2 regions of the Mycobacteroides immunogenum genome follow, and region 2 is predicted to be linked to the other one. Evidence: predicted binding sites of a transcription regulator. Region 2 holds the regulator's gene; the other holds the start of a gene.
What was found. The regulator LexA, encoded in region 2, represses DNA repair genes until DNA is damaged. The targets are predictions, from matches to a motif close to CGAACANNTGTTCG.

Region 1: a site for LexA is predicted at 4,787-4,800, ahead of ABG82_RS20990 (error-prone DNA polymerase). Genes of this name have one in related genera too.

Annotation. Positions count from the first base shown of each region.
Region 1 covers NZ_CP011530.1:4,228,635-4,236,133, reverse strand. Annotated here, with positions in the region: gene ABG82_RS21020 (SDR family oxidoreductase) at 1-295, opposite strand, end outside; gene ABG82_RS21015 (hypothetical protein) at 425-883, shown strand; gene ABG82_RS21010 (PH domain-containing protein) at 883-1,410, shown strand; gene ABG82_RS21005 (alpha/beta hydrolase) at 1,738-2,715, opposite strand; gene ABG82_RS21000 (TetR family transcriptional regulator) at 2,941-3,513, opposite strand; gene ABG82_RS20995 (alcohol dehydrogenase catalytic domain-containing protein) at 3,618-4,643, opposite strand; gene ABG82_RS20990 (error-prone DNA polymerase) at 4,814-7,499, shown strand, end outside.
Region 2 covers NZ_CP011530.1:3,303,031-3,310,529, forward strand. Annotated here, with positions in the region: gene sthA (Si-specific NAD(P)(+) transhydrogenase) at 1-1,211, shown strand, start outside; gene ABG82_RS16145 (proteasome assembly chaperone family protein) at 1,348-2,340, shown strand; gene ABG82_RS16150 (alpha/beta fold hydrolase) at 2,395-3,477, shown strand; gene ABG82_RS16155 (PhzF family phenazine biosynthesis protein) at 3,560-4,243, shown strand; gene nrdR (transcriptional regulator NrdR) at 4,259-4,723, opposite strand; gene ABG82_RS16165 (LysM peptidoglycan-binding domain-containing protein) at 4,854-5,366, opposite strand; gene lexA (transcriptional repressor LexA) at 5,596-6,270, shown strand; gene ABG82_RS16175 (GNAT family N-acetyltransferase) at 6,267-6,800, opposite strand; gene ABG82_RS16180 (acyl-CoA dehydrogenase family protein) at 6,807-7,499, opposite strand, start outside.

The sequences.
Region 1 (7,499 bases), 930 kb from region 2:
CGTTCGCGGCACGCTGTGCCTGGTCGTCCACGGTGACGTCGTAGATCGCGGCACAGTGCACGATGTGATCGGCGGCGATCGGGTCTCCTTCGGTGGGCAGGCCGAGATCGGGCTGGGTGAGATCACCGACCAGTGGCTGTACCCGGTCATCCCATTGTCCGGCGAGCTTTTCGAAACGTGACAGGGATTCGCGACGTACCAGGACGCCGACTTCGGCGCCCGGTTGGGTCTCGAGGATTCGGGTCACGATCCGTCGTCCGATGAAGCCGGTGCCGCCGGTGACGATGTATTTCACGCGCTACCCCTGAGACTGTTAGACCGCTTATCGGCCCGTTTGGAGCCATCGTTGCCGTTTTGGGGTGTTTCGTCAACGATGTGTGACAAGTTCGTCATCGCCGAGTTAGCCATAGGGAATACTCCAGGAATGTCGCGCACCCAGGTGTTCACCGCCGCTCGCGGCGCGGGCAACGTTGCCTGGTGGGTATTTGTGGTTGCCGCCTTGGTGAACCGGGGCTTGGGCCCACGGGGCTGGGATTGCGGGTGGACCGCATACACCCCGCTCACCGACGGTCAGCCACGCCGCTATGCCGACTATGTGCCGTTTGACCCCACCGTGCAGCTGGTGGGCGTGGTGGCCTGGGTCGCCTTCTGCGTGGTGGTGATCACGGCCGTCGTCGAGTTGGCCATTGTCCGGCGGTGGATTGCCGTGTGGACGGTGGTGATTCCGTTCGCCTCGTTGGGTCTGATCGCCTATGCGCTCGGTGAGCTCGACCGTACGATCGTCTGGTCGCCGGTCGTGGTGCTGTTTTTCGTGCTGGTGGCCGTCGCGATACGGCAGGTATGGATGCGTCGGTTTGCTCCGGCGGTGAGGGAACAGCGGTGATCGATACGGTGTCAACGGAGCGTACGGCGCCGATCGCGCCGGTCGAACTCGGTGCCAGCAGATCGGCACCGGTTCTCTGGGCCGTCCAATACGCACTGGCCTGTATTCCGCTGGTTCTGGTCGTCGCGGCGGTGTGGGCAGTTACGGCGTTGCCCGCCCATGCGACGACCCCGCTACAACACGTTATTGGCGCACTGGGGTTGCTGTGCGTGTCATGTGCGGTCGCGTGGGTGGTGCTTCGCCCGCTGCAGCGTTATCGGACGTATCGGTGGGGCGTCCTGGACGACAGCTTGGTATACATCGCTTCGAAGAGGTTGTGGCTCAAATCTTTTTGGGTTATTCCTCTTTCCTTGGTGCGGACCGTGGAGCTGCGTCAGGACCGACTGCAGCGGTCGTTGGGGTTGGCGGCGGTGGTGGTCCGGGCGGACCAGGGCGAACTGCGGATCGTGGGCCTGGATGCCGAGACCGCGCAAGACGTCGTCGAGAAGCTGTTCAGGCTGGTGGACGGGGCCTCGCTGTATCAATGAGGTGACGTTGTTCTCTGCCACGGCAGTGCCTTGAGTGTTAGCATCGCTGCACTGCGATGGACTAATTATGTTCTCCGACAATGATTCTGGTGTCGACGTCCATGGTGCCCGCGGTATCCACCCGCTCGGGCATCGTTTTCCTCAACGGCTACACCTGCTTTTCAACAGTGTTGGCGGCCCGTTCCGCGCGAAGATCGCTGGCTAGTCGCGGTTTTCGTCAAGTGTGTACGTCAGACAATCCGGCACGGTCGAGCGGAGCGGGCCTGTGGCCCGCCGCGCTCACTACCGTCGTGAATCTCATATACGACTTCCGGTCCGCAGAACTGTTCAGGCTCCGTGTTCGCGGAACCAGTCGGCAGCAGCGCCTGCAGTGCGGTCGACCACGTAAGGGGTGTCGTAGTACTCCGAGTGGAACACGTCGTTGTCCCAGACCAGCTTCTTGTCTGCGGTAGGGATCGACTCAAAGTGCCGCTTGGCGGAAATGGGGCTCAAGCAGTAGTCACCGTGGAAGACGATCGCAGGCTTCTGGAGTTTCGCGATGCCGGGAACGGTGGAATATCCGAAGTGGTCCAGGTCGCTCATGATGGCGTAGCGGTTCTCGAAGCCCTTCAGCGTCCACGGCCCATACCAAGCCCACACCGCCGGGCCCGGCAATCCCGCTCGTGAGCCCACCGTGGGGTCGGCGAGATCAGGGGAGACCAGCGGCTGGTAGACGACTTCCCCGGTCGTCTCGTAGAGCTCCTTGGCCTCACGTGCCCGCTGCAAACGCTCCGACAGCAGCGTCTCTAGCTGTTCCCGCGATGGCAGAGAAGCCTCGTCGAATGGGTTGGTTACGACCCCCGCGGTGACAGGGAACAGGTCGGCATCCGCGTCACGGAAGTAGCCGGTCACGCAGGCGACTGCCTTGATCCGGTCGTCATAGGACGCCACATCGAGCAGCTCGGGACCACCCTGGCAGATGCCAAGCGCGAAGACGCGCGATGCGTCCACATCTGATCTGCCCACCAGGTAGCTGAGTGCCGAGACCACGTCCTCGTTCTTCATTACCGGGTTCTCGAGCCTACGGGGCTGACCGCTGGACTCGCCGACCGTACGCGGGTCGAAAGCGAGTGCGACGAACCCCTCGTCGGCTAGCCGGGTCGAATATTGCGTGGGGGCCTGTTCCTTTTCGAACGAGTAGGGCCCGAGTGTCACGACCGCCGGGAACGGGCCGTCGCCCTTCGGTCGGTACACGTCTCCCACCAGGGTTTCCCCGTGCGAGGGAAAGGTGACCTTTTCGACTGTGTAGTTGCCATGCTGAGCCACTTGGTGTTCCTCCATTTGAATGTTGCGGACCATGGTGAGTGATAGCTGGTAGATGGATACTATCTAGTTAGTTACCTAGATGCGACCGACAGCCTAGCTTTGGACGTGTAGGTAACCAGTGCCCCCGGTCGGGTGTGTGAGCCCGATTTAGGATCTTGCTGGGCGAGGGTGTTGTGGCACGCTATCGGGCGATGTGGAGTGCTTCAGCTGTGGCGACAGAGCCGGTCATCGTCCCGCGATGGCGATGAGGGCCTCGACCGCCGCGATGAGTGCGGTCCGGTGTGCGGCCAGGCGCTCCGGGCTGAAGGGCTCGGCTGCGGTCAGGCCGCGCAGGGCCGGCGAGGCACCGAGCCAGGCGGTGGTCAGTCCGAGCACGAGCGCCAAGATGTCGGCCGGCTCGGCATCACCTGTAGGTGGCCGTGTTTCGGTGATCGCAGCGACCTTTGACGCGTAGGCCGCAGTTTCGGCAGGGCCTGCGACGGGCCGTTCCAACTGGGCCCAGGTGGCCAGCCGCAGGTGCTCGGGATGCTTGATGAGGTGGTCGAACAACGCGCCCGCGTAGCCGGGCAGATCCTGCGGAGTGAACGGGACCGCATCCGACATGCGCTGGATGGAATGCGCGACGACGGTGTCGAACAACGTCTCCTTGTTGGTGTAGTAGACGTAGAGCAACCGCTTGTTGGCTTCCGCGGCGGCGCCGATCCGGTCGACGCGCGCACCGGCCAGCCCGTGCTCGGCGAACTCCGCGAACGCGGCGTCGAGCAGCCGCTTCTTGGTCGCAGAGGCATCGGGCGGCATGTCCCTGAGCCTAGAGCCAAGCGACCGCATGATGAGCCAACCGTCACCGGCCGGGTGGATTCCCGGCCGGTGACGACCCCCGACCCCGCATTGTGGTGCGAGTTTTAGCCGGCCGTGGATGGGGTGAACACTCCACGGAAGCGCACCTGGCCGGATACGAGGCGGTCATACGCCTCGGTGGCCTGATCCAGGGAGTAGGTCTGCACGATGGGCTTCACCCGTCCCTTGGCGGCGTAGTCGAGCACTTCGGCAAGTCGCTGAAGGCCGCCGTGCGTTGAACCGATCACCTTCTGTCGCATCATGTGAAAGGGCACGCCTTCGGACGAGATCGAGAATGGATGGTTGAAATCCAGGCCGCTGAGCGCCACACGGCCGTCCGGTCGCAGTCCTGCCATTGCCTCTTGAGCGGCGGAGAACGCATTTGTTGTCACCATGAGGACGTCGGCGCCACCCAGTTCAAGCAGCTCTTTCCCGCTTGCGACGACATGATCGGCCCCGAGTTGCAGGGCCAGATCCCGTTTGTCGGGGGAGTGCGTGATCGCGATGGTCTCGAATCCGCTCGCCTTGGACAGCTGCACCGCGACATGTCCAAGGCCACCGATACCTACCACGGCCACCCGTTCGTGTGGCTGTGGTGCGGCGTCCCGGAAGCTGCTCCAGGTGGTGTATCCGGCGCACATCATCGGTGCGGCCAGCTCGTAGGGGAGCCCGTCCGGCAAGAGCACCGTGCCCTCGGCGGCGAGCGCGACGTACTCGGCGTGACCGCCTTGTGCGGAGAATCCTGAGGTGCGCGGATTCGCGCAGTTCATGGCGGTCTGGCCGGTCAGGGGGCGGTTTTCCCGACAGTAGGCGCAGCGCCCGCAGGCGGATTGCACCCAGGTGGCGCCCACTCTGTCTCCTACCTGGCGAGTGTGTACGCCGGCGCCCACCTCGACGACCTCACCGACGATTTCGTGGCCGGGAGTTTGTGGGTAGATGTCGCCGCCGAAGCCCTGGGTTGCCCAGGCGTCGGTGTAGCACATGCCGGAGGCATGGACCTTGACCAGAACCTGGCCAGGTTCTGCGGTGGGGGTGGGCACCTCCTGTACTTGCCAGGGTTGGTTGGCGCCTGTCATGACAATGGCTTTCATAACGATCTCTCCTTGGCTGAGTATGTGCCGCAGGGTTATCTGCCCCGTTGTTGTGAAGGCTAGCGAACGTATTCTCAAATATCAATAACTAGATAGTTACTTAGCTGGGATAAATGATGGAAGCCGATCCCGCATGGACGTATCGAACATATGTTCGATATACTGTGAGGGTGGGCTGGTCGCAGGGTCCGCCGACCTGGGCGGAAATGGAACGGGTGCTCGACGGGCGCCTCAATCCCCATGCCCCACCGGGTGATGGTGGGGACGGTCCCGCATGGAGCCGAAAGCGTCCGCCCTACAAGCCGCCGCCGCAGGAGCGTGGGCGCTCGGGGGTGCCGTATGCGGAGCTGCACGCGCACTCGGCATTCAGCTTTCTCGACGGTGCCAGCCTGCCGGAGGAGATGGCGCAGGAGGCCGCGCGCCTGGATCTCAAGGCGCTGGCCATCACCGATCACGACGGTTTCTATGGGGTCGTCCGTTTCGCGGAAGCCGCCAAGGAACTCGGCCTGCCCACAGTGTTCGGCGCGGAACTATCCCTGGGTGGGCAGGGCAATACGGAGGATTCGGTACATCTGCTGGTGCTGGCCCGCGGACAGGAGGGGTACCGGCGGTTGTCGCGGCAGATGGCCGCCGCGCACTTATCGGGCGGAACACCTAAAGATCGAAAGGGTAAGCCGTGCTATGACCTTGACGCGCTCACCGAGGCCGCCGCAGGGCATTGGCACATTCTGACCGGGTGTCGCAAGGGGCATGTACGCCGGGCTCTGGCCGCCGGCGGTCCCGCTGCCGCCGAGAAGGCGCTGGCCGATCTGGTGGATCGATTCGGTGCCGATCGGGTCAGCATCGAACTCAGCAGGCATGGCCACCCGGACGACGATGAACGCAACGCCGAGCTGGCCGCGCTGGCCCCGGGCTTGGGTGTCGGCGTCATCGCCACCACGGCAGCACATTTCGCCACACCCAAGAGTGGGCGGCTGGCCATGGCGATGGCGGCGGTGCGGGCGCGCAAGAGCCTCGATGACGCGGCAGGCTGGCTGGATCCAGTGGGTGGGGCGCATCTGCGTTCCGGGGATGAGATGGCGCGGCTGTTTTCGCACTGCCCGGAGGTGGTGACGGCAGCCGCCGAGCTGGGGGAGGCGTGCGCCTTCGACCTGCGGCTCATCGCCCCGCAGTTGCCGCCGTTCGACGTCCCGTCCGGTCACACCGAGGACAGCTGGCTGCGGCATCTGGCCCTGGAAGGTGCCGAGCGTCGATACGGCCCCCGGCCCGGCGCGCAGAAGGCCTACGCTCAAATCGAGCGTGAGCTGGAAATCATTGCGCAGCTGAATTTTCCGGGCTATTTCCTGGTGGTGCACGACATCACCCAGTTCTGCCGTCGCAGCAATATTTTGTGCCAAGGTCGTGGTTCGGCGGCCAATTCGGCGGTCTGCTACGCCCTCGGGGTTACCAATGTCGATCCGGTGGCCAATGGTCTGCTATTTGAGCGGTTCCTGTCGCCGGCCCGTGATGGGCCGCCGGACATCGATATCGATATCGAATCGGACGAACGGGAACAGGCCATCCAGTACGTCTACAACAAGTACGGTCGCGAGTACGCGGCGCAGGTGGCCAATGTGATCACCTATCGTGGTCGGATGGCCGTGCGGGACATGGCCAAAGCGCTCGGCTTCGCGCAGGGGCAGCAGGATGCCTGGAGCAAGCAGATGGGGCATTGGGGCGGTCTGGCCGATGCGGCGGAGGTCGACGGCATACCGGCGCAGGTGATCCAACTGGCTCAGCAGATCAAGAATTTCCCCCGCCACATGGGCATCCACTCCGGCGGCATGGTCATCTGCGATCGGCCGCTGGCCGATGTGGTGCCTGTCGAATGGGCGCGCATGGAAAATCGCAGTGTGTTGCAGTGGGATAAAGATGATTGTGCGGCAGTGGGTTTGGTGAAGTTTGATCTCCTGGGGCTGGGCATGCTCTCGGCGCTGCACTATTGCATCGACCTGGTCCGTGAGCACAAGGGCATCGATGTCGACTTGGCTCATATCGATCTGAAGGAGCGGGCGGTCTACGAGATGCTGGCCCGCGCCGATTCGGTGGGGGTGTTTCAGGTGGAGTCGCGTGCTCAGATGGCCACGCTGCCCCGGCTGAAACCCAAGTGTTTCTACGACCTGGTGGTGGAGGTGGCCTTGATCCGTCCCGGGCCCATCCAGGGGGGCTCGGTGCATCCATATATCCGGCGGTACAACAAGATCGACAAAAATTGGCAGCACGACCATCCCTCCATGGCGGCCGCACTCGACAAGACGCTGGGGGTGCCGCTGTTTCAGGAACAGCTGATGCAGCTGGCCGTCGATGTCGCTGGGTTCAGCCCCGCCGAATCAGACCAGCTGCGCCGGGCCATGGGCTCCAAACGGTCGCCGGAACGGATGGAACGGTTGCGCAGCAGGTTCTACGAGGGCATGCGGAACCTGCACGGCATCACCGGCGAGCTGGCGGACCGGATCTACGAAAAGCTCTACGCCTTTGCCAATTTCGGCTTTCCGGAAAGCCATGCGCAAAGCTTCGCCTCGCTGGTGTTCTATTCGTCCTGGTTCAAGCTGCATCACCCCGCCGCGTTCTGTGCGGCGCTGCTGCGCGCGCAGCCCATGGGCTTCTACTCGCCGCAATCCTTGGTGGCCGATGCGCGTCGGCACGGTGTCACCGTGCACGGGCCCGACGTGAATGCCAGCCTGTCCTACGCGACGTTGGAGAATGCGGGCCTGGAGGTGCGGATCGGCCTGGGCGCCGTCCGCCATATTGGCGACGAGCTAGCGCAGGTCATTGTCGAGGAGCGAAAAGCGCACGGCTCATTTGCCTCTCTGCTCG
Region 2 (7,499 bases):
GCGAGCTGTATGGCGCGAGCTATCGGGTAAAGGCCAACATCACCCCCGAGGACCTGCTGGCCCGCACCGAACACGTCATCCGCAAGGAAATCGAGGTGGTACGCGCTCAGCTGCAACGCAACCGCATCGATTTGATCAGCGGTATCGGGCGATTCACCGACGAGCACACCGTGGTCGTGGAGGAGCCCTCGCGGGGCGAGCGCACCACCTTGCACGCCGAATACGTCGTCATCGCCACCGGCACCAACCCTGCCCGCCCCGATGGTGTGTCCTTCGATGAGAAACGTGTGCTGGACTCGGACGGCATCCTGAATCTGCGCTTCATCCCCGGGTCGATGGTGGTGGTGGGCGCCGGCGTGATCGGCATCGAGTACGCGTCCATGTTCGCCGCCCTCGGCACCAAGGTGACCGTGGTAGAGAAGCGCGACTCGATGCTCGACTTCTGCGATCCGGAAGTTGTTGAGGCTCTTCGCTTTCACCTGCGCGATCTGGCGGTGACGTTCCGGTTCGGCGAGGAAGTCACCACCGTCGACGTCAACGAGACCGGCACCATGACCACCCTGGCCAGCGGCAAGCAGATCCCTGCCGACACCGTCATGTATTCGGCGGGACGGCAGGGACAAACCGACCAGCTCGACCTCACCAGAGCCGGCCTGGAGGCCGACAATCGTGGACGCATCTGGGTCGACGCGAACTTCCAGACCAAGGTCGACCACATCTACGCGGTGGGCGATGTCATCGGATTCCCGGCGCTGGCCGCCACCTCGATGGATCAGGGACGCCTGGCGGCCTATCACGCCTTCGGGGAGCCGTCGAAGGGCATGACCGATCTGCAGCCGATCGGTATCTACTCCATTCCCGAGGTGTCCTATGTGGGCGCCACCGAGGTTGAACTCACCAAGAACGCGATTCCCTATGAGGTGGGCGTCTCGCGCTATCGCGAGCTGGCGCGCGGTCAGATCGCCGGGGATTCCTACGGCATGCTCAAGCTGTTGGTGTCCACCGAGAACCTCAAGCTGCTCGGAGTTCACATCTTCGGGTCCGACGCCACCGATCTGGTGCACATCGGCCAGGCGGTGATGGGCTGCGGCGGAACGGTCGAATACCTGGTGGACGCGGTATTCAACTACCCGACGTTCTCGGAGGCGTACAAGGTGGCCGCGCTCGACGTGATGAATAAGATCCGCGCGCTGAACCAGTTCAAGGCCTGAGGTATTTCGCGCTGGGCGAATACCGTCCCCGCGCGGAATTCGCATCCCGCCTGGGCCGTTGAGCCCATAGGTACATTCGCCGTTTGCCTACCGGTAAGGGACACTGGTGGGACCAGGACGCGAAGGGAGGCGAGCCATGACCAGCAATGAGGGCGCAGAGCCACAGCCGTACAAACCGGATCAGAGCGGCATGTACGAGCTGGAATTTCCGGGACCACAGCTGGCATCTGCTGATGGACGCGGTCCGGTGCTCGTGCACGCGCTACAGGGATTCTCCGATTCGGGTCATGCCGTGAAGCTGGCCGCGGCGCATCTGCGCAGCACGCTCGAAAGCGAGCTGGTGGCCTCGTTCGCGATCGATGATCTGCTGGACTACCGATCGCGCCGTCCGGTGATGACGTTCAAGAGCGATCACTTCACCGAGTACGCCACTCCCGAGCTCAACTTGTACGCCCTCAAAGACACCAAGGGCACGCCGTTTCTGCTGCTGGCTGGACTTGAGCCGGATCTGAAGTGGGAGCGCTTCGTCAATGCGATCCGGCTGCTGGCTGACCAGCTCGGTGTGCGCAAGACCATCGGCTTGGGTGCTATTCCGATGGCGGTTCCGCACACCCGCCCGATCACCTTGACCGCGCATGGCAACGATCGCAAGACCCTTGATGAGCACCCGGGCTGGATCGATGAGGTTCAGGTGCCGGGCAGCGCATCCAATCTGCTGGAATTCCGCCTTGCCCAGCACGGGCACGACGTGGTCGGCTTCGCCGTGCATGTACCCCATTACCTGGCCCAGACCGACTACCCGGAGGCCTCGCAGCGCCTGCTGGAGGAGGTCGCCAGGACCGGCGATCTGGAGCTGCCCCTGCAGGAGCTCACTGAGGCGGCCGCCAAGGTGCGCAATCAGATCAATGAGCAGGTCGAAGGCAGCGAGGAAGTGGCCCAGGTGGTGCAGGCGCTGGAACGCCAGTACGACGCCTTTGTGGCCGCCCAGGAGAACCGCTCGTTGCTGGCCCGGGACGAGGAACTGCCCAGCGGCGATGAGCTGGCCGGAGAGTTCGAGCGATTCCTCGCCGAACAGGCCAAGTTCGGCGACGACCCGTCGGGTCCGACGCCGGGAGGCCCGATTCTCTAGCCCGGTTATGCGCTCACCGCGCCAAATTTGCGGCGACGGGTGAAAATACTTCGTATGAATCCTCCACCGCGGCTCTTGCGTCCGGTGCCGGATGCCGAGCGCATCGACGGCGTCGAGGACGACGGCGGCACTCCCTCCGCCGACGACACATCGACGCGTCCGCGGCTGGCCTTCCGCACCATCCACGGCTACCGGCGCGCCTTCCGGATCGCGGGATCGGGCCCGGTACTGCTGCTCATCCACGGGATCGGCGATAACTCGGCGACTTGGGAGAGCGTGCACGCGCAGCTCGCCGAGCACTTCACCGTGATCGCACCCGACCTGCTGGGGCATGGACAGTCGGACAAGCCGCGCGCCGACTACTCGGTAGCGGCCTATGCGAACGGCATGCGTGACCTGCTGGCGGTGCTGGACATCGAGCGGGTCACGGTTGTCGGGCATTCGCTGGGTGGTGGTGTGGCGATGCAATTCACCTATCAGTTCCCACACCTGGTCGAGCGGCTCATTCTGGTGGCACCCGGCGGGGTGACCAAGGACGTCAACATCGTGTTGCGTTGTGCGTCCATGCCATTCATCGGTGATGCGCTGGGGCTGTTGCGGCTGCCGTTGGCCATGCCGATGATCCGACTGGGCGGAGCGGTGGCCCGCGCAACATTCGGGCGGGCGGGAATGGGCCGCGATATCCCCGATGTACTGCGCGTACTCGCTGACCTCCCCGAACCCACGGCCTCGGCCGCGTTCACCCGGACACTGCGCGCCGTGGTGGATTGGCGCGGCCAGGTGGTGACCATGCTGGACCGATGTTATTTGACCGAATCTGTTCCTGTTCAGCTGATTTGGGGCAGTGACGATCTGGTGATCCCGGTCAGCCACGGCCACCTCGCGCACGCCGCGATGCCCGGTTCGACGCTGGAGATATTCGACAAATCCGGGCATTTCCCCTTCCATGACGATCCCGAGCGATTCATCGCTATCGTTCGCCAATTCATCGCTTCCACCGAACCCGGCGAGTACGACGAGAAAGAACTGCGCCGATTGCTGCGCACCGGCGTCACCGAACGTGCCATCGGCGGGGCCGCACGCACCCGTATGGCCGTGCTCGATGCCATGGGCACCGACGAGCGCAGCGCCACCTGATCCGAGAAATCAAGCGCTGCCGAAGAATTGCCTGATCACGGGTCCTCGTGTGCGCGGCACGCGATGGACGTAGAGTCGAAGAATGAGCGTTGATGTCGCGGTTGTTCGCGTATTCACCGACGAAACGGGCAACTTCGGCAATCCCTTGGGTATCGCCAACGGCGCCGACGTGGCCCCGGAGGAGCGCCAGCAGGTTGCTGCCCGATTGGGGTTCAGCGAAACGGTTTTCGTCGATCTGCCAGCCGAAGGATCCAACACCGCACACCTGCGGATTTTCACTCCGGCAGTAGAGCTTGCCTTCGCCGGGCATCCCACGGTGGGGCTGGCGTGGTGGCTGCGCGAACGTGGCACTCCGGTCAACACCCTGCAAGTTCCCGCGGGAGTGCTGCAGGTGAGCTATGACGACCGGACGTGGATACGGGCCCGGTCCGACTGGGCCCCGGAGACCGATTTCCATGAGGCGCTCTCCCCTGCCGATGTGGAGGCCGCCGACCCCTCCGACTACGCGGACGAACTGCTGCATTGCGTGTGGGCGTGGCAGGACCGCGACGCCAGCCTGGTCCGTTCCCGGGTGTTCGCGTCCGATCTGGGTGTCAACGAGGACGAGGCGACCGGCTCAGTGGCCGCGCGGATGACTGACCTGCTCAGCCGTGACTTGATCATCAATCAGGGCAAGGGGTCGCAGATCCTCACACAGTGGAGCCCCGAGGGCTGGGTGACGATCGGTGGCCGTGTGGTCGCCGATCAGCCGCTCACGTTGGACTAGGACCCGACCAACGGCTCAGGACCCCGCTGGGGCGTCCCGATGGGCCCTCAGTGCGGCGATCTCACGCTCGAAATCCTCGGCGGAGCTGAACCCCCGGTACACCGAGGCGAAGCGCAGGTAGGCGACTTCATCCAGGTCGCGCAGTGGACCCAGGATGGCCAGACCCACCTCATTGCTGGGGATCTCTGGGGACCCGGCGGCCCGGACGGCATCCTCGACCTGCTGGGCAAGCAGATTCAGCGCATCGTCATCGACATCACGGCCCTGGCAGGCACGGCGTACACCCTTGACGACCTTGTCGCGGCTGAACGGCTCGGTGACGCCGCTGCGCTTCACGACGGCCAAGACGGCGGTCTCGACGGTGGTGAAACGACGGCCGCACTCTGGACACGATCGCCGGCGTCGTATCGCCTGGCCTTCGTCCGCTTCGCGGGAATCGACAACACGCGAGTCAGGATGACGGCAGAACGGACAGTGCATCACTGCTCCTTCGCCGGTTCTGGACTCGATGTCGTTGAGCTGGGTTTGTTGACGCACCGCGCAACGCGCCCAGACCGGTGTCGAGGATACCCGTGCTCCCGCACGCCCGAAGGTCACGCCCGGCTGCCGATCAGCCGACCGGAGAAACCAGCGTCTGACCGGCTTGCACTGTCGCCGAGTCGAGTTCATTGAGTTCCCGGATCTTGGACACCACGGCCGACCGTGGCGCCTCCGGCGCGACACGTGAGGCCACGTCTGCCAGGGTCTCCCCGGGAGCGACCTGCACTACCGCCACCCGCTCCGGCACACCCGCGCCCCCGACGCCTGCGGCGCTCACCTGGCCGAGCATCAGCAGCCACATCGTCGCCACCGCGGCACCCACCGCGACGAGGATGGTGGCCTTCAGGCTCACCGGGCGGCGACCATGCACCCGATGCGGCATCGCCGAGACGCGGATGCCGTTACCGCGGTATGCGACCGGCCTGCCCGCGGGCCGGCGATACGCGACAGTGCGCACCGGTAGCGCCCGCCGTTGGGTCAGCGGGTATTGGGCGCTATAGGCGCGCGCCTGTGGGGCGTACTCGCGCGGCGCGTGCTCGCGAGCGTGAGAACTACGCGGCGGGGCGAGAACGTTTGTGCTCATCTGCATGCCCTTCCTGTCCAGTCGATCGGTCGGCCCGTTCGCTCTTATGTTCGAATGTACTCGATCATGTGTTCGATGTCCGAACATGTGATCGATTTGTAGCATCCGGTACCGACAAGTGGCCCTGAGCAGCACCGATACACCCCATCGGCGGGCCGCCAGGCATGCGTCGCGACACGCATCGAACACATGTTTGATAAATGTCGTCGACAGGTCTAGATTCGGGCCCATGAGCGATACACCCAGCAAGGGACCCGCCACCGGTTCACTGACCGAGCGCCAGCGGACCATCCTGGAGGTCATCCGCGCATCGGTGAATGAACGGGGCTACCCCCCGAGCATCCGCGAAATTGGAGACGCCGTCGGGCTCACCTCCACATCCTCGGTCGCCCATCAACTACGCACCCTCGAACAGAAGGGCTTTCTGCGGCGTGATCCGAACCGTCCACGCGCCGTTGATGTTCGGGGCCTCGATGATTCTCATACCCCATCGGCCACCACCGATGTGATCGGCTCCGGCGACCTGCCGGAACCGACGTTCGTCCCCGTTCTCGGACGTATCGCCGCCGGTGGTCCCATCCTGGCCGAGGAGGCCGTCGAGGATGTCTTCCCACTCCCCCGCGAACTTGTCGGCGAGGGATCGCTGTTCCTGCTCAAGGTGGTGGGTGAGTCGATGATCGACGCCGCGATCTGTGACGGCGACTGGGTGGTGGTACGCCAGCAGAATGTCGCCGACAACGGCGATATCGTGGCCGCGATGATCGACGGCGAAGCGACCGTCAAGACATTCAAGCGGACGGCGGGCCATGTCTGGCTGATGCCGCACAACCCGCTCTTCGAACCGATCCCCGGTAACGACGCCGCCATCCTCGGCAAGGTCGTCACGGTTATCCGCAAGGTCTAAATGCCTGCGGGCGCCGGTCCTGGGGCCGAGGAATCGTCGGCAGAGGTCAAGAACAACTGAAAATGCGTAACGTCATGCCAGCTGCCCAGCTTGTACCCGATCCGGCGATACAACGCGACCTGTTCGAATCCCATTGTCAGGTGTAGCTTTTCGCTCGCTTCATTGGGCGTCACGACTACGGCGAGCACTGTGCGGTAGCCGAGATCGCGGAGCCGGTCCAATAGCGCGGCATACAGCAGGCGTCCCGCGCCGCGCTGCCGCCGCGCGCCATCGACATAGACACTGACCTCGCAGGCCCACTGGTAGGCCATGCGTGATTTCCACGGCGCCGCATAGGCGTAGCCGAGAATATCCCCACCGTCCTCGGCCACCAGCCAGGCATGGCGGTGGGCCGCCGTCTGGATGCGTTCGGCAAGAACGGCATCCGACGGCGGCACCTCCTCGAACGAAATGGCCGTATCGGTCACGTACGGCGCATAGATCGCCGCGCACGCGGCCGCGTCGGCGGCCGTCGCGTCACGAATATGCATGGGCGACTAGAGCGAACGCCCGATGATCTCCTTCATGATCTCGGTAGTTCCGCCGTAGATCGTCTGGATACGGGAGTCCATGTACGCCCGGGCGACCGGGTACTCACGCATGAAGCCGTAGCCGCCATGCAGCTGCAGGCAGCGGTCGATCAGGTGGACCTGCTTCTCGGTGCTGTACCACTTGGCCATCGCGGCCTGCTCGACGCTCAGCTCCTTCTTGTTGAGCAGCGTGATGAATTCGTCGACCATGATCCGGATCATGGTGGCGTCGGTGGCGAGCTCGGCCAGCACAAAGCGGCTGTTCTGGAAGCTCTTGATCGGCTTGCCGAACGCCTTGCGCTCAGATGTGTACTGGATGGTCGCCTCGAGCATGGTTTCCATCGCCGCGGCCGCGACGACCGCGATCGACATGCGTTCCTGCGGCAGGTTCTGCATGAGGTAGATGAAGCCCTGGCCCTCTTGACCCAGCAGGTTGGCAGCGGGCACCCGAACGTCGGTGAAGGACAGCTCGGCGGTGTCCTGAGCGTCCAGACCCATCTTGTCGAGCTTGCGGCCGCGCTCGAAGCCCTCCATACCGCGCTCCACCACGATGAGCGAGAAGCCCAGCGCGCCCTTCTCCGGGTCGGTCTGGGCGACCACGATCACCAGGTCGGCGTTGATGCCGTTGGTGATGAAGGTCTTCGCGCCATTGAGAATGTA